DNA from 3 places in the Streptomyces sp. NBC_00005 genome. Region 3 is predicted to be linked to each of the others. Evidence: predicted binding sites of a transcription regulator. Region 3 holds the regulator's gene; each other region holds the start of a gene.
What was found. Region 3 encodes HrcA, which represses chaperone genes, less so after heat shock. Its sites were predicted from a motif close to TTNGCACTCNGNNNNNCNGAGTGCNAA; they were not measured.

Region 1: the regulator HrcA is predicted to act here: its motif matches at 5,480-5,506, upstream of groES (co-chaperone GroES).
Region 2: the regulator HrcA is predicted to act here: its motif matches at 2,823-2,849, upstream of groL (chaperonin GroEL).

The regions. Positions count from the first base shown of each region.
Region 1 covers NZ_CP108316.1:4,578,696-4,585,766, forward strand. The annotation lists gene OG303_RS20855 (LysR family transcriptional regulator) at 1-794, opposite strand, end outside; gene OG303_RS20860 (MOSC domain-containing protein) at 875-1,543, shown strand; gene OG303_RS20865 (SDR family NAD(P)-dependent oxidoreductase) at 1,640-2,413, shown strand; gene OG303_RS20870 (ester cyclase) at 2,515-3,222, shown strand; gene groL (chaperonin GroEL) at 3,284-4,909, opposite strand; gene groES (co-chaperone GroES) at 5,025-5,333, opposite strand; gene OG303_RS20885 (polysaccharide deacetylase family protein) at 5,579-6,394, opposite strand; gene OG303_RS20890 (polysaccharide deacetylase family protein) at 6,391-7,071, opposite strand, start outside.
Region 2 covers NZ_CP108316.1:5,966,222-5,973,292, forward strand. The annotation lists SAM riboswitch class I at 143-299, shown strand; gene thrC (threonine synthase) at 317-1,600, shown strand; gene OG303_RS27495 (ubiquitin-like small modifier protein 1) at 1,717-1,992, shown strand; gene OG303_RS27500 (cold-shock protein) at 2,444-2,650, shown strand; gene groL (chaperonin GroEL) at 2,977-4,599, shown strand; gene OG303_RS27510 (class I SAM-dependent methyltransferase) at 4,676-5,365, opposite strand; gene OG303_RS27515 (NADH:flavin oxidoreductase) at 5,588-6,718, shown strand; gene OG303_RS27520 (GNAT family N-acetyltransferase) at 6,900-7,071, shown strand, end outside.
Region 3 covers NZ_CP108316.1:7,142,739-7,149,809, reverse strand. The annotation lists gene OG303_RS32755 (VOC family protein) at 1-199, opposite strand, end outside; gene OG303_RS32750 (16S rRNA (uracil(1498)-N(3))-methyltransferase) at 219-971, opposite strand; gene OG303_RS32745 (nitronate monooxygenase) at 968-2,044, opposite strand; gene dnaJ (molecular chaperone DnaJ) at 2,327-3,463, opposite strand; gene hrcA (heat-inducible transcriptional repressor HrcA) at 3,464-4,480, opposite strand; gene OG303_RS32730 (MBL fold metallo-hydrolase) at 4,643-5,371, shown strand; gene OG303_RS32725 (DUF3097 domain-containing protein) at 5,406-6,218, shown strand; gene OG303_RS32720 (Uma2 family endonuclease) at 6,196-6,747, opposite strand; gene hemW (radical SAM family heme chaperone HemW) at 6,816-7,071, opposite strand, start outside.

The sequences.
Region 1 (7,071 bases), 2.6 Mb from region 3:
GGTTCCAGCGTCAGCACGCGCGCGTGCCGTGGCCGTACGGACTCGATGGCGAGCTGCGGCAGTACGGCGACGCCGAGGCCGGCGCCGACCAGGCCGACGACCGCCGGATAGTCGTCGGTGGCGAAGTCGATGCGCGGGGTGAAGCCGGCGCCCTCGCACACCTCGACCAACTGCCCGCGGCAGCGCGGGCATCCGGCGATCCACGGCTCGTGCGCGAGGTCCCCGATGGCCACCGTCCCGGCCTGCGCGAGAGGGTGCCGCTCCGGCACGAGGCCCACGAGGCGGTCGCTCAGCAGCGGTCGTACGACGAGGTCGGCCCATTCCTCCGAGCCCGCCGCGCCCTCGTACCGGAAGGCCAGTGCCACGTCGCAGTCGCCCTCGCGCAGCATCTCGACCGACGCGGGCGGTTCGGCCTCCTCCAGGGAGACCCGGGTGCCGGGGTGCTCGGCGCGCAGGGCGGCGAGGGCGGTCGGTACGAGCGTGGAGCTGCCGCTCGGGAAGGAGACGAGGCGAACGCGCCCGGCGCGCAGTCCCGCGATGGCGGCGACCTCCTCCTCCGCCGCCGTGAGCCCGGCCAGGATCCCCGCGGCATGCCGCACCAGCGCCTCACCGGCCTGGGTCAGCCGCATCTCGCGTCCGTTGCGGACGATCAGCGGGGTGCCCACGGACGACTCCAGGGCCTTCATCTGCTGGCTGACGGCGGGCTGCGTGCAGCCGAGATCGCGCCCCGCGGCCGAGAAGGAGCCGGTGGCGGCGACGGCGCGCAGGACGCGGAGATGACGGGCTTCGATCACCGTTCGAGGATAAGTGATCCTTTGGCAAGGTGCCCGATAATGCGTCGACACTTTGAGCTGACGTCACTTACCGTGCGGGCATGAAGCTTCTGTCTGTGAACCTCGGCCGCCCGAAGTCCGTGCCGTACACGGACCAGCCGGACGGCGTGACCGGCATCGACAAGCAGCCGGTGGACGGGCCGGTCCGGGTGGCGGCGCCGGGGCCCAAGGGCGTCGGGGCGAGCGGGCTGGCCGGGGACGCGGTGTGCGAGCTGCGCCACCACGGCGGAGACGACCAGGCCGTGTACGCCGTCGCGCGCGAGGATCTCGACGACTGGGAGCACGAGTTGGGGCGCCCGCTGCGCAACGGCTCGTTCGGCGAGAACCTCACCACCGAAGGGCTCGACGTCTCCGGCGCATTGATCGGCGAGCGCTGGCGGGTCGGACCGGAAGTCGTCCTGGAGGTCACCTCCGGCCGGATCCCCTGTCTCACCTTCCAGGGCCATCTGGGTGAGAAGCGGTGGGTGAAGCGGTTCACGCAGAAGGGTGCTCCGGGTGCGTATCTGCGGGTGATCGAGCCGGGCGCGATCCGCGCCGGCGACTGCGTCGAGATCGTGCACCGGCCGGACCACGACGTGACGGTGGCGCTGCAGTTCCGGGCCGTGACGACGGAGCGGGAGCTGCTGCCGCGGCTGCTGGCGGCCGGGGAGGCGCTGCATCCGGACGGACGGGAGGCGGCGCGTACGTATGTGGCGAAATACGGTTCCTGACGAATCGTCAGATCCAGTCTCTCCTCGGATGCTTCACCAGCGTCGGAGCATGTGCAGAGATCGGATTCCCACAGTCCGGGTAACTACCCTTGGGCCATGACAACGGCTTTGATTACGGGATCGACCGCGGGCATCGGCGCCGCGTTCGCGCGGCGGCTGGCGGCCGACGGACACAACCTGGTGCTCGTCGCCCGCGACACCAAGCGGTTGCGGGACCAGGCGACCGAACTGCACGACCGGCACGGTATCGAGGCGGAGGTTCTCACCGCCGACCTCGCCACGGACGACGGCATCGAGGCCGTGGCCACCCGCCTGGCCGACCGCAAGAATCCGGTCGACCTGCTGATCAACAACGCCGGCTTCGGCAACAAGGGCCGCTTCCTCGACGTGTCGATGGCGGACGAGCTGCAGATGCTCAAGGTCCACTGCGAGGCGGTGCTGCGGCTCACGGCGGCAGCGACCGAGGCGATGCGGGAGCGTGGTCGCGGCGGGGTCGTCAACGTCGCATCCGTCGCCGCCTTCGTGCCGCGCGGCACGTACGGCGCCTCCAAGGCGTGGGTCGTGCAGTTCACGCAGGGGGCCGCGAAGGATCTGGCGGGCAGCGGGGTGCGGCTGATGGCACTGTGCCCGGGGTTCGTGCGGACAGAGTTCCATCAGCGGGCGGGGATGGGGACGGACAACATCCCCGGCTGGATGTGGCTGGACGCGGACAAGCTGGTGGCGGCCGCGCTGGGGGATCTCGCGCGCGGGAAGTCGCTGTCCATTCCGGATCCGCGGTACAAGGCGCTGATGGGGATCGTGAAGGTGACGCCCCGGGGTCTCATGGGCGGGATTTCCTCGCGGACCGGGCGGAAGTACGGGCCGCAGTAGCCCCTCTGCGGCCTCTGTGCCGCCTCTTCGCGAGGGGCTCCGGGGGTCCTGGTGGGAGAATGGTGCTGTTCAACCGGACCCAGGGGGGCCGGAGGCACACCATGACCTTCGTTCAGATCATCGACTGCAGGACCAGCCGGTTCGACGACATGAACCAGCTGATGGACACGTGGGTCGAACAGACCAAGGGGAAGCGGACCGCGACGCACAGTGTGATCGGGAAGGACCGGTCGGACGCGTCGCACTTCATCGAGATCGTGGAGTTCCCGTCGTACGAGGAGGCGATGCGGAACTCCCAGCTGCCCGAGACCGACAAGATCTTCCGGGAGATGGTCGCGCTCTGCGACGAGATGCCGACGTTCACGGATCTGGACGTCGTACGCGACGAGCAGTTGAACTCGGACATCTCACGGCGGTTCTTCGAGACGCTGGGCACCGAGGGGGAGTTGCCCCCGCTCGACGACATGATCGCCGAGAACTACCACGACCACGATCCCGCCAACGAGCAGGACGCCATCGGCATGGACGCGATGCGGCGCGAGATCGCGATGTGGCGCGGCGCCTTCGACTTCTCGTTCACCGTGGACGACCAGGTCACGCAGGGGGACCGGGTGTGCACCCGGTGGACCTGGAGCGGGACCCAGAAGGCCGAGTTCATGGGGATTGCGTCGAATGGGCAGCGGGTCACCATGACCGGCACGACCATTCACCGGTTCGGCGAGCACGAGAAGGTCGTCGAGGGCTGGTGGCAGTACGACCGGCTGGGGCTGATGGCGCAGCTGGGTGCGCTGGAGGGGCTGGAACAGTAGGACGGCAACGCGAAGGCCCGGCACCCCAGGGGTGCCGGGCCTTCGTACGTACTGACCGAGATCAGTGGGCGTGGCCGTGACCGTGGCCCGCCGCGGCCGGCTCTTCCTCTTCCTTCTTCTCGACGACCAGGGTCTCGGTCGTCAGGAGGAGGGAGGCGATGGAGGCGGCGTTCTCCAGGGCGGAGCGGGTGACCTTGACCGGGTCGATGACGCCGGCCTTGACCAGGTCGCCGTACTCGCCGGTGGCGGCGTTGAAGCCCTGGCCCGCCTCGAGCTCGGCGACCTTGGAGGTGATGACGTAGCCCTCCAGGCCCGCGTTCTCGGCGATCCAGCGCAGCGGCTCGACGACCGCGCGGCGGACGACGGCGACACCGGTGGCCTCGTCGCCGGTCTTGCCGAGGCCGCCCTCGAGCACCTTGGCGGCGTGGACGAGCGCGGAGCCACCACCGGAGACGATGCCCTCCTCGACCGCGGCGCGGGTCGCGGAGATGGCGTCCTCCAGGCGGTGCTTCTTCTCCTTCAGCTCCACCTCGGTGGCGGCGCCGACCTTGATCACGCACACGCCGCCGGCCAGCTTCGCGAGGCGCTCCTGGAGCTTCTCGCGGTCCCAGTCGGAGTCCGTGTTCTCGATCTCGGCCTTGATCTGGGCGACGCGGCCCGTGACGTCCGCGGAGTCGCCGGCACCGTCGACGACGGTCGTGTCGTCCTTGGTGACCGTGACACGGCGGGCGGAGCCCAGCACGTCCAGGTCGGCCTGGTCGAGCTTGAGGCCGACCTCCTCGGAGATGACCGTGGCGCCGGTGAGGACGGCCAGGTCCTGGAGCATCGCCTTGCGGCGGTCGCCGAAGCCGGGGGCCTTGACCGCGACCGCGTTGAAGGTGCCGCGGATCTTGTTGACGACCAGGGTCGACAGGGCCTCGCCCTCGACGTCCTCGGCGATGATCAGCAGCGGCTTGGAGGCACCCGACTGGATGACCTTCTCGAGCAGCGGCAGCAGGTCCTGGATGGAGGAGATCTTGCCCTGGTTGATGAGGATGTACGGGTCCTCGAGGACGGCCTCCATGCGCTCCTGGTCCGTCACGAAGTACGGCGACAGGTAGCCCTTGTCGAAGGCCATGCCCTCGGTGAAGTCCAGCTCCAGACCGAAGGTGTTGGACTCCTCGACGGTGATGACACCGTCCTTGCCGACCTTGTCCATCGCCTCGGCGATGAGCTCGCCGACCTGGCTGTCCTGAGCGGACAGACCGGCGACGGCCGCGATGTCGGACTTCTCATCGATCGGGCGCGCGGTCGCGAGCAGCTCGTCGGAGATGGCCTTGACCGCGGCGTCGATGCCCTTCTTCAGGGCGGCCGGGGAGGCACCCGCGGCGACGTTGCGCAGGCCCTCGCGCACGAGCGCCTGGGCGAGCACGGTGGCGGTGGTGGTGCCGTCACCCGCGATGTCGTTGGTCTTGGTCGCCACCTCCTTCACCAGCTGGGCGCCGAGGTTCTCGTACGGGTCCTCTACCTCGACCTCGCGGGCGATGGTGACGCCGTCGTTGGTGATGGTGGGGGCACCGAACTTCTTGTCGATGACGACGTTGCGGCCCTTGGGGCCGATCGTCACCTTGACCGTGTCGGCAAGCTTGTTGACGCCGCGCTCGAGGGCGCGACGGGCGTCCTCGTCGAACTTCAGGATCTTCGCCATGGGAGCGGTTCAGCCCTCTCGGAAAACGTGGGTGTAACGAACCGCGCCCCCGACGCCCGGCTTCATAACGTCGCGGGTGCCAGGGGCGCAGTTCACTGCTGAAAAGCGGGGTGAATTACTTCTCGATGATCGCGAGCACGTCGCGAGCCGAGAGGACGAGGTACTCCTCGCCGTTGTACTTCACCTCGGTGCCGCCGTACTTGCTGTACAGCACGATGTCGCCGGTCTTCACGTCGAGCGGAAGACGCTCGCCGTTCTCGAAGCGACCCGGGCCCACGGCCAGGACGACGCCCTCCTGGGGCTTCTCCTTGGCGGTGTCCGGAATGACCAGGCCCGAGGCCGTGGTCTGCTCGGCGTCCAGCGGCTGGACCACGATGCGGTCCTCGAGCGGCTTGATGGCAACCTTGGAGCTGGTGGTCGTCACGATCCGACCTCCCCCTTCGGAGATCTCACGGGGTTAACTGTCTGAGGTGGCGACCAGGTGGATCCGTCGTCGCGGGTGCCGGACCTGCCCGTCGCGTAGTTGGCACTCTCCAGGGGGGAGTGCCAGACCCGAGACTATGACCGCGATTAGCACTCGGTCAAGCGGAGTGCCAATCCCTGCGGCGCGTCGGCCTGGTTCGTCGGCCTGACCGGCCTCGTCCTCGAACGCCGTACGGGCCGAAACACCTACAGGTAGTCCTCCAGCCGCCCCACCCGCAGCCCCTCCCCCTGCACCCGGCGCAGCAGTCGCACCGTCCGTTCCCGCAGGGTCAGCCGCGAGCCCTCGTCCGGGTCCACCGCCACGATGTCGCCGGGCCGCAGGCTGTGACCGCCGTGCAGGTACGTCAGCTCGCCGCCTCCCGTGATCGACGCGCGCCACAGGACGAGCGCCGAGATGCCGCAGTCGGCGGCCGCTCGCAGGGTCGCGGTGTCGTAGGTGCCGTAGGGCGGACGGAAGAGGCGGGGGTGGCCGCCGAAGCGGGATCTGAGCTTGTCCTGCTGGCCGCAGATCTGGGCGCGCTGGCCGGCGTAGGGAAGACCGCGCAGGGCGGGATGGTCGAGGGTGTGGTTCTGGATGGTCGCGCCGACGGACTGGAGCCGGGCGAAGTGGCCGTACCCCGGTCCGACGACGCTGTCCGTGAGGAACATGCTGACCGGCAGGCGCAGTTCACGGACCATGTCGACGAACCGCGGATCCTTCTCGGCCCCGTCGTCGTAGGTCAGGAAGACGACCTTGTCCCGGGTGGGGATGCGGGACACGACCGGGGGAAGGCCCCGGCCCGCCGCAAGGGCCGGCGAGGTACCGGAAGGCTTCGGGGCGGGGAGCAGCGGGGCCGTGAGACCCCAGCGGCGATACGGCTGCTCGGCCGCGCCGGCGGGTCCGTGCGGCCGTACCTGCTGGGCCGCCTTCTCACCCAGCCGTTCGATGGGGTCGACGGACTGGGCGCAGCCGGTGAGCAGGGCGAGCGCCAGCCCGCCGGCCGCCAGGGGCCTCCACCTCACAGGTAGTCCTCCAGGCGGGCCACCGCGTACCCCTTGGCGGTGACCTTGCTCAGGAAGCGGCGCATGTCGTCGACCATCGTGCCGTTCCACTCGCTGCGGCCACGGAAGTGAGTGAGCACGATGTCGCCGGGGTGCAGGTCCTGGTCGTCCTCGCGGTACTCCCAGTGGTCGACGAAGACCTCCTCGTCCCAGATGGGCGCGTACTTGATGCCGCAGGACTTGGCGGCGCGCAGGGTGTCCTGGTTGTAGTTGCCGAAGGGCGGGCGGAAGACGGTGGGGCGCTTGCCGTAGTGCTTCTCGATCACGTCCTGCATGCCGCAGATCTCGTGCTTCTGCTGCCGGTAGGACAGGCCCGGGAGATACGGGTGGGTCAGCGTGTGGTTGTTCAGGACGATGCCCAGGTCCTGCATCTTCTTGAAGTAGGCGTAGTCGTCCTTGATCAGGAAGCCGCTGAGGAAGGCGGTGAACGGGATCTTCAGGTCGCTCATCATCCGCAGGAACGCCGGGTCCTTCTCGGCCCCGTCGTCGATGGTCAGGAAGACGACCTTCTGCCGGGTGGGGACGGTCGTGAAGACGGGCGGGAGGTTCAGTTCCTCCTGGCCGTCCACCTCGAAGCCCTCGCGGGCCGTGATCCTGGGCTTCTTCGCGGGCGGCGGCGGAGCCGTCAGCGGGACCCT
Region 2 (7,071 bases), 1.2 Mb from region 3:
GTGGCAGCCGATGAGCAGAGCCATCTCGCGGTTCGGACGACTATCTCAACTGTCCTGGCCTTCGGTTACAGTCTTGGACAACGCTGATGACCATCGCATGTCGGGGGTCGTCTCGTGTTCAACGAGTTAAACAACCGCATACCGCTCATCCAGAGGGGCAGAGGGATACGGCCCGATGAAGCCCCGGCAACCCTCCAGTCGGCTCTCGTAGATCAGTGTTGATCGTTCACGCGAGGCTCCCGGCTAGGGAAGGTGCCAAATCCGTCTCACGGCGAGATGCGTCGTGAGGAAGATGAGGAGAAAGGGCCTCGCCTCCATGGCTGCGCAGACTGTTGCAAGCACCACGAACACCGTCGATCTGGGTCCCGCCACGGCTCTCTCGTGCCGCGAGTGCGGTCACCGGGTACCCCTCGGTCCGGTCTTCGCCTGCGAGGAGTGTTTCGGCCCGCTCGAGATCGCGTACGAGTTCTCGGCCTACGACACCGAGGAGCTCCGCAAGCAGATCGAGGCGGGTCCCGCGAACATCTGGCGTTACGCGCCCCTGCTGCCCGTCCCGGCGGACGTGGCGGACAAGCCGAACATCAACCCGGGCTGGACCAAGCTCGTCAAGGCCGACAACCTGGCCCGCGAGCTCGGCGTCGAGGCCGGCAAGCTCTTCGTCAAGGACGACTCCGGCAACCCGACCCACTCCTTCAAGGACCGCGTCGTCGCCCAGGCCATCGAGGCCGCGCGTGCTTTCGGCTTCACCACCCTCTCCTGCTCCTCCACCGGCAACCTCGCCGGCGCGGTGGGTGCCGCCGCCGCCCGCGCCGGCTTCCGCTCGTGCGTGTTCATCCCGCACGACCTGGAGCAGGGCAAGGTCGTCATGGCCGCGGTCTACGGCGGCGAGCTCGTCGGCATCGAGGGCAACTACGACGACGTGAACCGTTTCTGCTCCGAGCTGATCGGCGACCCGGCCGGCGAGGGCTGGGGCTTCGTCAACGTCAACCTGCGGCCCTACTACGCGGAGGGCTCCAAGACCCTGGCGTACGAGATCTGCGAGCAGCTCGGCTGGCAGCTGCCGGACCAGCTGGTCGTGCCGATCGCCTCGGGCTCGCAGCTCACGAAGATCGACAAGGGTCTGCAGGAACTGATCAGGCTCGGGCTCGTCGAGGACAAGCCGTACAAGATCTTCGGCGCGCAGGCCGAGGGATGCAGCCCGGTTTCCGTCGCGTACAAGGCGGGGCACGACGTCGTACGGCCGCAGAAGCCGAACACCATCGCGAAGTCGCTGGCGATCGGTAACCCGGCGGACGGGCCGTATGTCCTCGACATCGCTCGCCGTACCGGCGGTGCGGTGGAGGACGTGAACGACGAGCAGGTCGTGGATGCGATTCGGCTGCTTGCCCGGACCGAGGGGATCTTCGCGGAGACCGCCGGCGGGGTGACCGTCGGCGTGACGAAGAAGCTGATCGAGAACGGTCTGCTGGACCCGACCCTGACCACGGTCGTGCTCAACACCGGTGATGGGCTGAAGACGTTGGACGCGGTGGCCGACACCGGGCTGACTGCGACCATTCGTCCCAACCTCGAGTCGTTCCGGGACGCTGGTCTCGGCTGAGTCGTAGTTCTTCTGCGGGCCGGTGGGGGCTGGTCGCGCCCACGCGGCGGCAGCCGCACATTCATTGCAGCCCCGCGCCCCTGATGGGGCGCTGTACCTGACCGGAGGTCTTGAACATGAGCGTTTCCGTCCGCATCCCCACCATCCTGCGCACCTACACCGGCGGGCAGGCCGAGGTCACCGCCGAAGGGGCGACACTGGCCGACGTCATCGCCGACCTGGAGAAGAACCACACCGGGATCGCGGCCCGCGTCCTCGACGACCAGGGCAAGCTGCGGCGGTTCGTCAACGTGTACGTGAACGACGACGACGTGCGGTTCGAGCAGGGGCTGGAGACGGCGACTCCGGACGGTGCGGGCGTCTCGATCATCCCGGCCGTCGCCGGGGGCTGACCGAACAGGTCGAACGCCCCGATTATTACCGTGGGTAACGCCAGTTACCGAGAGTTCACCGAATTGCCCCCTCCGTGAGAGAAGCGGAGGGGGCAATTCTGCATGGTTGAGCACGGTACAGTTGGGGAACCTGCTCGATTCCGCATGCCGGATGCATATGAGTTCTTACTTCTCCGGCGATGAGAAGTAGCCAAAGTGTGCAGGTCTTTTGCGTCTTATGCTCCTTTTGTGGGGCCCGACTTGCCCTGAATTCGGGCGAATTCTCGGTAAATTCCCGACCGGTCTTGCCCGGAATTCTCGTCCGATTGACCTGTTGCAGACGGCAGTTGGACAGATACATTCAGCCGCGGTCGACGCGTTCCGGCGCACGCCCCCAACCGTGGGGGGTGAGGTCTGACCCGGATCCGCGAAGTGTGGATCTGTGCAAGGGCCAGTAATAGGGGAGTTAGGCATGGCTCAGGGCACCGTCAAGTGGTTCAACGCGGAGAAGGGGTACGGCTTCATCGCGGTCGACGGTGGTGCGGATGTTTTCGTCCACTACAGTGCGATTCAGATGGACGGCTACCGCACCCTGGAAGAGGGTCAGCGGGTCGATTTCGAGATCTCGCAAGGCCAGAAGGGGCCGCAGGCGGACATGGTCCGACTGGCGACCAGCTGAAGCACGCGCCGGGTTAACTGCAGCGACGTTCTTCTTTTCTTGATCGAAGGGTCCGCGCCCCAGGGTGCGGGCCCTTCGGCATGCCCGGAGGGCCTGGCCCGGTTCCCGGGAGGTACCCGCCCAGTCCCCGGGAGGCGCTTGCACTCGCAGGGGGCGAGTGCTAATCATTGCGTTAGCACTCTGAAGGTGAGAGTGACAACGAAGGACCGGGTCGGTGAGGCCCGCAGGCCGGGTGGGGCAAGGAACCACGAGGCAGGCGAGCCGTCCGTCGCGGGCGCGGGCGCGGTCCGAAGGAATCACCCCCAGTCCTGGAGGGACCACTTCACATGGCCAAGATCATCGCGTTCGACGAGGAGGCGCGGCGCGGCCTCGAGCGCGGCATGAACCAGCTCGCGGACGCCGTGAAGGTGACGCTCGGCCCCAAGGGCCGCAACGTCGTCCTCGAGAAGAAGTGGGGCGCCCCCACGATCACCAACGATGGTGTCTCCATCGCCAAGGAGATCGAGCTCGAGGACCCGTTCGAGAAGATCGGCGCCGAGCTGGTCAAGGAAGTCGCCAAGAAGACGGACGACGTCGCCGGTGACGGTACGACCACCGCGACCGTTCTCGCCCAGGCCCTCGTCAAGGAAGGCCTGCGCAACGTAGCCGCCGGCGCCAACCCGATGGCCCTCAAGCGCGGTATCGAGAAGGCCGTCGAGGCCGTCTCCGGTGCCCTGCTCGAGCAGGCCAAGGATGTCGAGACCAAGGAGCAGATCGCCTCCACGGCCTCCATCTCCGCCGCCGACACCCAGATCGGCGAGCTCATCGCCGAGGCGATGGACAAGGTCGGCAAGGAAGGCGTCATCACCGTCGAGGAGTCCCAGACCTTCGGTCTGGAGCTGGAGCTCACCGAGGGTATGCGCTTCGACAAGGGCTACATCTCGGCGTACTTCGCCACCGACATGGAGCGGATGGAGGCGTCGCTCGACGACCCGTACATCCTCATCGCCAACTCCAAGATCGGTTCCGTCAAGGACCTGCTCCCGCTCCTCGAGAAGGTCATGCAGTCGGGCAAGCCGCTGCTGATCATCGCCGAGGACGTCGAGGGCGAGGCCCTGTCGACCCTGGTCGTCAACAAGATCCGCGGCACCTTCAAGTCCGTCGCGGTCAAGGCCCCGGGCTTCGGTGACCGCCGCAAGGCGATGCTGAACGACATCGCCATCCTCACCGGTGGCGAGGTCATCTCCGAGGAGGTCGGTCTCAAGCTCGAGAACACCTCCCTCGACCTCCTGGGCAAGGCCCGCAAGGTCGTCATCACCAAGGACGAGACCACCATCGTCGACGGTGCCGGCTCCTCCGAGCAGGTCCAGGGCCGGGTCAACCAGATCCGCGCCGAGATCGAGAACAGCGACTCGGACTACGACCGCGAGAAGCTGCAGGAGCGCCTGGCGAAGCTCGCCGGCGGTGTCGCGGTCATCAAGGCCGGTGCCGCCACCGAGGTGGAGCTCAAGGAGCGCAAGCACCGCATCGAGGACGCCGTGCGCAACGCCAAGGCGGCCGTCGAGGAGGGCATCGTCGCCGGTGGTGGCGTCGCGCTCATCCAGGCGTCCACCGTCTTCGAGAAGCTGGACCTCGAGGGTGACGAGGCGACCGGCGCCAACGCCGTGCGCATCGCGCTCGAGGCCCCGCTGAAGCAGATCGCCGTCAACGCCGGCCTCGAGGGCGGTGTCGTGGTGGAGAAGGTGCGCAACCTGACCCCGGGCCACGGCCTGAACGCCGCGACCGGCGAGTACGTCGACCTGGTCAAGGAAGGCATCATCGACCCGGCGAAGGTCACGCGCTCTGCCCTGCAGAACGCCGCCTCCATCGCCGCGCTCTTCCTCACCACCGAGGCCGTCATCGCCGACAAGCCGGAGAAGGCCGCCGCGCCTGCCGGTGGCGGCATGCCGGGCGGTGACATGGACTTCTGATCGACCTCTGGTTGATCAACGTCCTTACCGTGGGCGGCACTTCCTGTTCCGACAGGGGGTGCCGCCCACGGGCGTTTCACGGGTTCGTCTCAGGGCCTGGGGAGTAGTAGGAGCCGACGGCGGGCTGCCCCGTGTAGTTCGGCCCCGCCCCCGGATCGGCGCCGAGGTACCGGAACGGCAGCCGTACGTCCCGCCCGCCTTCGAGGCCGATCCGGTGATGCCGGGCGCTGTACCGGAACCCGGCCGCCCGCAGCGCCGCCACGACCGCCCGCCCGGCGGCCGATCCGTCGGCCAGGCGCACCGACTCCGGGTCGAAGTGCGCGAGCAGCAGCCCGTCGGGGGCGAGCCAGGACGCGGCCCGCGCGAGCAGCCCGAGCTGGTCACCGACGTAGTGCAGGCCGTGCACGCAGGTGACGAGGTCGTACGTCCGGGTCGGCGTCCAGGCCGAGACGGAGGCGATGATCTCCTCCACGGCGGGCGGCGCCGGTATCGGGACGAGCGGTCCCACCAGGTCGACGCCGGTGAGGACCGCGTCGGCGGGCAGGACGGCGGCGGCCTCGCGCAGGGCGCGCCCCTCGCCGCTGCACAGGTCCAGCCAGGAGGGGGCGGCGGGGCGCGACGAGAGGTGGGCGAGGGGGCTGAGGCCCAACTCACGGGCGTAGCTGTTCACTCCGGCGAGGCCGCGCTCGCGGTTCATCGTGTTGTTGGCGACGACGGCGGACCGTTCCAGCTCGGGTGCGGTGAGCAGCGGGGGCGGTGTGGGCATGCGGCCATCTTCGGGGATGGCGGACTTCCCGGGGATGGCGGAATTCCTTCGGGACGGCGGACTTCCTCCGGGGCGAGGGCACGTGGCCGGGGTCACAGGGACTCGTACGGAAGCTGCGGGAATTCGATGACGGGGCGGGTAGTTGTTGAAGGTGCAGTACTTATGCGTATGCACATACCGATCGGTTTCCCCTCCGTTCCGTCTCCCGAGGAGTTCCCCCGCGTGACCGCCACCACCGCCGAGGCCGCTTCCCGCGCCGCCCAGATCCTCTCGCGTCCGACCTCGATCAACGGTCTGACCGTCCCGAACCGCATCGTGATGGCGCCGATGACCCGCATGTTCTCCCCGGGCGGCATCCCCGGCGAGGACGTCGCGTCGTACTACTCCCGCCGTGCCGCCGCGGGCGTCGGTCTGATCGTCACCGAGGGCACGTACGTCGGCCACGACTCGGCCGGCAACAGCGACCGCGTACCGCGCTTCCACGGCGAGGAGCAGCTCGCGGGCTGGGCCAAGGTTGCCGAGGACGTGCACGCGGCCGGCGGCACGATCGTCCCGCAGTTGTGGCACATCGGCATGGTGCGTGAGCAGGGGCAGGCGCCGTACGCCGACGCCCCCGCCGTCGGCCCCTCCGGCCTGGTGAGCTCGGGCGCCGAACCGACCGGCAAGGCGATGACGCAGGCGGACGTGGACGACGTCGTCAACGCGTTCGCCGAGGCCGCTGCCGCTGCCGAGCGCATCGGCTTCGACGGCGTGGAGATCCACGGCGCCCACGGCTACCTGCTCGACCAGTTCCTGTGGGCGGGCACGAATCGCCGTACGGATGCGTATGGCGGTGACGCCGTCGCCCGCGCCAACTTCTCGGCCGAGATCGTCGCGGCGGTCCGCGAGTCGGTGTCCGCCGACTTCCCGATCCTCTTCCGCTACTCGCAGTGGAAGCAGCAGGAGTACACCGCGCGGCTCGCCGAGACCCCCGAGGAGCTGGAGGCGATCCTCAGCCCGCTGGCCGCCGCCGGCGTCGATGCCTTCCACGCCTCTACGCGGCGTTACTGGCTCCCCGAGTTCGAGGGCTCCGACCTCAACCTCGCCGGCTGGACGAAGAAGCTCACCGGCAAGCCGGTCATCACCGTCGGCTCGGTCGGCCTCGACGGTGACTTCCTCAAGGGCTTCCAGGGCGAGGGGGCCCCGGTCAAGGGCATCGACAATCTCCTCGACCGCCTGGAGGCCGAGGAGTTCGACATGGTCGCGGTCGGTCGCGCGCTGCTGCAGGATCCTGAGTGGGCGGCGAAGGTTCTTGCTGACCGGTACTCGGAGCTGAAGCCTTACGATGCGGCGGCGCTTCAGTCGCTGAGCTGACGTCTGTTGAGCGGTGCGGGTCGGTGGGGGTTCGCGGCCCTGGGGGCTGCGCCCCCAGACCCCCCATCGGCCTTCGGCCTCGTCCTCAAACGCCGGACGGGCTGAAAAGAACGACCGGACGGGCTGAAGATAACGACAGGACGGGCTGAAAAGAACGACCCGGCGGGCCGAAAATGAGTGCATGACCAACGCCTCCGCCCGCATTGCCACTGCCGCCGACATCGACTCCATCGTCTCCGCCTTCACCAGTGCCTTCTTTCATGATCCGGTGTGGGGCCCCGCGTTTCCGGACGAGCGGCGGCGGGCGGCTCAGGCCGCGGTTATGTGGCGGGTTTATGCGACCTCCGCCCTGC
Region 3 (7,071 bases):
TGTCGCCCAGCTCGTTCAGGACCTCGGCCATCATCGAACGGTCCTGGAGGGCGATGCCCGCCGAACCGGTGGCCGCGCTGAACTTCTCGTACGGTCCCTCGGCCGCGCCCGACTGCGGCTTGAGGCCGAGGACCTCGGCGTAGAAGCGGTAGCAGGCGGCGAAGTCGGTGACGAGGAGGCGGACTTGGGCGAGTTCCACGGTGTTCCCCCTGTGAGGTTCAGGACCAGCGGCCGGTGCGGCCCAGGAGCAGGGCGGTCGCCGCGGTACCGGCGGTCGACGTACGCAGCACGCTACGCCCGAGCCGGTACGCCTTCGCGCCCGCCTCCTCGAAGAGCGCCAACTCGTCCTGGGAGACGCCCCCCTCGGGGCCGACGACCAGCACGATCTCGCCCTCGGCGGGCAGTTCGGCGGTGGCCAGCGGTTCGCTGCCGTAGTCGCGGTCCTCGTGCAGTACGGCGGCGAAGTCGGCTTTGGCGAGAAGTGCGGCAACCTGCTTGGTCGTTGCCGCGTCCGCGACCTCCGGGAAGCGCAGCCGACGGGACTGCTTGCCGGCCTCGCGGGCCGTGGCACGCCACTTGGCGAGGGCCTTCAGGCCCCGGTCGCCCTTCCACTGGGTGATGCAGCGGGCCGCCGACCAGGGAACGATCGCGTCGACGCCGGTCTCGGTCATCGTCTCGACGGCCAGCTCGCCGCGGTCGCCCTTGGGGAGGGCCTGGACGACGGTGATACGGGGCGCCGGTTCGGGCTCGAAGGGGAACTCGGAGGGCTCGACGAACAGGCGGTCCTTGCCCTCCGTGCGGACGACCGCACCGGCGGCGCCGCGGCCCAGACCGTCGGTCAGCACCACGTCCTCGCCGGGCTGCAGCCGCCGTACGGACACCGCGTGCCGCCCCTCGGCGCCGTCCAGTTCGACGATCGCCCCGGCGCCCACGCCCGCCAGGGACTCGACGACGAACACCGGCGCGGTCATCGCAGATCGCCCTTGCCCGACAACGCTGTCTTGGCGGCGTCGAGTTCGGCGGCGAGGACCTCCACCAGCCGCCCGGCGGGAAGTTCGCGGGCCATGCGGTGACCCTGCCCCGCCCACAGCGCCATGCCCTGCGCGTCGCCGGACGCGGCGGCCTGCTTGCGCAGGGGCGAGGTGAGGTGGTGGACCTCCGGGTAGGCGGCGGGGGCGTACGGGCCGTGCTCGCGCAGGAAGCGGTTGACCAGGCCGCGGGCCGGGCGGCCGGAGAACGCGCGCGTCAACTCCGTACGGACGAACAGGGGGTTGGTCAGCGCCTGCTTGTGGACGGCGTTGGCACCGGACTCCGGCGTGGCGAGGAACGCCGTGCCGAGCTGCGCCGCGCTCGCGCCCGCCGCGAGCGCCGCGGCGATCTGGCCGCCGCGCATGATGCCGCCTGCGGCGACGATCGGGATGCTCACGGTCTCGCGGACCTGGGCGATGAGGGAGAGCAGGCCGATGCCGGTGCCGTCGTTCTCCGGGATGTCGCGGTGGGTGCCCTGGTGGCCGCCGGCCTCGATGCCCTGCGTGACGACCGCGTCGGCGCCGGACCGCTCCACGGCGAGGGCCTCCTCCGGGGTGGTCGCGGCGACCAGGGTGAACGTTCCGACGCGGTGCAGGGAGTCGATCACGTCGCGGCTCGGGACGCCGAAGTGGAAGGAGACCACCGGCACCGGGTTGTCGAGCAGCACGGCGAGCTTGGTGTCGTAGCCGTCGTCGCGGCCGCTGTCCGGGTCGCCGAGCTCGGTCTCGTACCAGGAGGCCTCGCCGGCCAGCTGGTGGGCGTAGATCTCGATCGCGCCGGGGTCCGCGTATTCGGGCTGCGGCATGAAGAGGTTCACGCCGAAGGGGCGGCTCGTGAGGCTCCGAAGCTGTTTGATCTCCTGGTACATGCCGTCGGCCGTCTTGTACCCGGCGGCGAGGAACCCGAGCCCGCCGGCCTCGGCCACGGCCGCGGCGAGATGCGGCACGGAGACGCCGCCCGCCATGGGGGCCTGCACGATCGGATGAGGGAAGAGATCGGTCAGTGCGGAGGACATGACGGCATGTTGTCACGTCCTCCGAACAAGTCCGAATCGGGTCTTCGGCAAGGCATAGGCCTACGGCACCTCTGGACGCCGGCCAGTATTTTCAGCCCGTCCGGCGTTTGAGGACGAGGCCGTTCAGGCCGAAGCGGGGGTCTGGGGGCGGCAGCCCCCAGCACCACCTCAGCGCCCGTTGAACGCATCCTTCAGCCGCGAGAACAGCCCTTGCTGCCCCGGCTGACTGTGTCTGCCCGGGGGACGACCCCCGGACCCCCGGCAGTCATCGCCCAGCTCGCGTCAGCGACCATTGAAGGCATCCTTCAGCCGCGAGAACAGCCCTTGCTGCCCCGGCTGGAACTGCCCTGTGGGCCGCTCCTCGCCCCGCAGCTTGGCCAGCTCGCGCAGCAGTCGCTCCTGCTCCGGGTCCAGCTTGTTCGGGGTCTGGACCTCGACGTGGACGATGAGGTCGCCGCGGCCGCCGCCGCGCAGATGCGTGACGCCGCGGCCGTGCAGCGGGATCGACTGGCCGGACTGGGTGCCGGGCCGGATGTCGATCTCCTCCATGCCGTCGAGCGTCTCCAGCGGGACCTTGGTGCCGAGGGATGCGGCGGTCATCGGGATGGTGACCGTGCAGTGCAGGTCGTCGCCGCGCCGCTGGAAGGTCGAGTGCGGCAGCTCGTGGATCTCGACGTAGAGGTCACCGGCGGGACCGCCGCCGGGGCCGACCTCGCCCTCGCCCGCGAGCTGGATGCGGGTGCCGTTGTCGACACCGGCCGGGATCTTGACCGTGAGGGTGCGACGGGACCGTACGCGACCGTCACCGGCGCACTCCGGGCACGGCGTGGGAACCACGGTGCCGAAGCCCTGGCACTGCGGGCACGGACGCGAGGTCATGACCTGGCCCAGGAAGGACCGCGTCACCTGCGACACCTCACCGCGACCGCGGCACATGTCACACGTCTGAGCGGTCGTGCCGGGCGCCGCGCCCTCACCGCTGCAGGTGGCGCAGACGATCGCCGTGTCGACCTGGATGTCCTTGGTCGTACCGAAGGCCGCCTCGTCGAGGTCGATCTCCAGCCGGATCATCGCGTCCTGGCCCCTGCGGGTGCGCGAGCGCGGCCCGCGCTGCGACGCCGTACCGAAGAACGCGTCCATGATGTCCGAGAAGTTCCCGAAGCCACCGGCGCCGAAGCCGCCCGCGCCTGCGCCGCCCGCCTGCGAGAGGGGGTCGCCGCCGAGGTCGTAGACCTGCTTCTTCTGCGGGTCCGACAGCACCTCGTAGGCGGCGTTGATCTCCTTGAACCGCTCCTGGGTCTTCGGATCCGGATTGACGTCCGGGTGCAGCTCGCGCGCGAGCCGCCGGAAGGCCTTCTTGATCTCTTCCTGCGACGCGTCGCGGCGCACGCCGAGAACGGCGTAGTAGTCCGTGGCCACTTAGGACTCCGCCAGGATCTGTCCGACGTACCGTGCCACTGCGCGTACCGCTCCCATCGTTCCCGGGTAATCCATGCGGGTCGGTCCGACCACGCCGAGCTTGGCGACTGCCTCGCCGCCCGAACCGTAACCGACCGACACCACAGAAGTGGAGTTGAGTCCCTCATAGGCGTTCTCGTGCCCGATGCGCACCGTCATGCCCGAATCCCCCGCCTCACCAAGCAACTTGAGGAGCACGACCTGCTCCTCCAGCGCCTCCAGGACGGGGCGGATGGTGAGGGGGAAGTCATGTCCGAAGCGGGTCAGATTGGCGGTGCCGCCGATCATCAGCCGCTCCTCGTTCTCCTCGACGAGTGTCTCCAGGAGAGTGGAGAGCACTGTCGAGACCGTACCCCGGTCCTCGAGGTCGAAGCCCTCGGGCAGGTCTTCCACGAGGAGGGGGACGTCCGAGAACCGCCGCCCCGCGACCCGGCTGTTGAGCCGCGCCCGCAGGTCGGCGAGCGAGGCCTCGCCGACCGGCGCCGGGCAGTCGACCATGCGCTGCTCGACCCGGCCGGTGTCCGTGATCAGCACGAGCATCACGCGCGCGGGGGCGAGCGAGAGCAGCTCCACGTGCCGCACGGTCGAGCGGGTCAGGGACGGGTACTGCACGACGGCGACCTGCCGTGTGAGCTGCGCGAGCAGCCGCACGGTACGCGCCACCACGTCGTCGAGATCGACGGCGCCGTCGAGGAAGTTCTGGATGGCCCGCCGCTCGGGCGCCGACATCGGCTTGACGCCGGCGAGCTTGTCGACGAACAGGCGGTACCCCTTGTCGGTCGGGATCCGCCCGGCGCTGGTGTGCGGCTGGGCGATGAACCCCTCGTCCTCCAGGGCGGCCATGTCGTTGCGGACCGTGGCCGGGGACACCCCGAGGTTGTGCCGCTCGGTCAGGGCCTTCGACCCCACCGGCTCCTCGGTGCCGACGTAGTCCTGGACGATGGCGCGCAGTACCTGAAGCCGTCGTTCACTCAGCATCGCGCACACCTCCAGAAGTCGTCCCCCAGGCCCGTCGCCTGGCACTCTGTCCGTCCGAGTGCCAGCGTTCCCCGGCCCAGTGTACGGCGGTGGGGTACGCCCCGGGCAAGGCCGGTCCCGCGACGTCGTGCTGTTCAAGGGTGTCACCGTTAGCGTCGCCGTATGAGGGTGACTTGGGAAGAGTTCGGGTGGGAGCGGGTCGCGGCCGGGGTCGGGCGCTGCCGGCTTCCCGGCTGGGACTGCACTGCGGGGCTGGTCGTCGGCGAGGGCGCGGCGCTGGTGATCGACGCGGGGTCGAGCCTCGCGGAGGGCGCTCGGTTGCGCACCGAGGCACAGGAGATCGCCGGGCACCGTGTGACCCATCTCGCGCTCACGCATCCGCACTTCGACCATGTCTTCGGGGCGGCGGCGTTCACGGGCGCGGAGGTGTACGGCCCGGTGGGGATGGACACGGTGTTCGGCGCCCGGCACGCGCGCGAGGAGCTGCGCGCCGACGCCGTGGGCAACGGTCTGGACGCGCGCGTGGCCGAGGAGGCGGTCGACGCGCTGGCGCCGCCCCGCCATCACGTGACCGGCGAGTGGACCCTCGACCTGGGCGCCGGGCGGCAGGTCCTGCTCGCGAACGTGGGCCCGGGCCACACCGCCCACGACCTCGTCGTCCTGGTCCCCGGCTCCCCGGAGGTCGTCTTCTGCGGCGACCTGGTCGAGGAATCCGGCGAGCCGCAGGCCGGCCCCGACGCCGTACCGTCGCACTGGCCGGCCGCCCTCGACCGGCTCCTGGACCTCGGCGGCGAGGACGCGCTGTACGTGCCCGGTCACGGAGCGGTGGTGGACGCGGGGTTCGTGCGGGCACAGCGGGACGAGCTGGCCGCGCGTTTCGGCGTGTCGTGACCGCCGCCCGGCGGCTTCTCCTATCGTCATCCGAATGCGCCAGTACTCCGCCGACCTGACCCCGCCGTGGAAGAAGCCCAAGCCCGTCCCGGAGGTCCCGGCCGAACCCGGTCTGGTGGTCGAGGAACCCGGCACCGGTTTCTGCGGCGCGGTGATCCGCTGCGAGGCGGGCACGGTGACCCTGGAGGACCGCTTCGGCAAGCACCGTGTCTTCCCGATGGAGCCGCGGGGCTTCCTCCTGGAGGGACGGGTGGTGACGCTCGTCCGCCCGTCCTCGTCCGCTCCGGCACGTCCCACCCGTACGGCATCCGGTTCGGTCGCCGTCCCGGGCGCACGCGCGCGCGTGGCCCGGGCCGGGCGCATCTACGTCGAGGGGCGGCACGACGCGGAGCTGGTCGAGCGGGTGTGGGGCGACGACCTGCGCATCGAGGGCGTGGTCGTGGAGTACCTGGAGGGCGTGGACGACCTGCCGTCGATCGTGGCCGAATTCGCACCGGGGCCGGACGCACGGCTGGGGGTCCTGGTGGACCACCTGGTGCCGGGGTCGAAGGAGTGGCGCATCGCGCAGGCGGTGACGAGCGAGCACGCCTTGGTCGTCGGCCACCCGTACATCGACATCTGGGAGGCGGTGAAGCCGTCGTCACTGGGGATCGCAGGCTGGCCGCGGGTGCCGCACGGGCAGGACTGGAAGACGGGGGTGTGCCGGGCGCTGGGGTGGCCGGAAAACACCGGGGCGGCCTGGCAGGGGATTCTGGGGCGGGTGCGGTCTTACAAGGACCTGGAGCCGGAGTTGCTGGGGCGGGTGGAGGAGTTGATCGACTTCGTCACGACGCCTGGACAGGCCTGAACTCGGCGGTATCGATGCCAGTGTCGAGCACGGGCAGGAGGAGCGTCTCCCCGTATCTCCAGCTGCGCTGACATCGGTAGTCGGCGCGCTCGCCGCTCCCGTACGGCTCGGTGAGTACGAGGCATTCAGCCGCTGCCGGATCGACGATCAGGTACAGCGGTACACCTGCCCCGGCATAGATCGATCGTTTGGTCACGTAGTCGCGGTGTGCACTGGCCGTGGACACGACCTCGGCGAGCATGGTGACCGCCTCGGCCGGTACGAGGCGGCCGGAGTCCGGCCCGGCACCCCGTTCGAGCACCACGATGTCCGGGACGGGCTCACTCGTCTCCCGGTGCATCTCGACGTACTGGCGCTGCAGCCGCTGCCAGCGGCTCCGCGGAACACCATCCTGGACGTCCGTCACCGTGCAGTTGTGCACCAGGTCCGGGGACCTCGTCATAACGACGTCCCCTCGCAAGAGCTCGGCCCTCACGCCCTCGGGGACGTCAAGCGTGCCGAAGAACTCGATCATCTGTCGGTCGTCCATGGCGGCACCCTAAGAACGGGACACACCCCCGCAAGGGCCCACCCGGGGCCAACCACCCCCACGGGTGATCAATCCACCAAGTCCCGCACCACCGCGTCCGCCAACAGCCGCCCCCGCAGCGTCAGCACCGCCCGCCCCTCCTCATACGGCCCGCCCTGCAGCAGTCCCTCCCCCAGCGCCCGCCGAGAAGCCGCCAGCCCCTCCTCCCGCAGCAAGGACAACGGCACCCCCTCCCGCAACCGCAGCTCCAGCAGGATCCGCTCCACCCGGCGGTCCTCCTCCGACAACAGCTCCCGGCCCGCCCCCGGCGACCTCCCCGCCGCC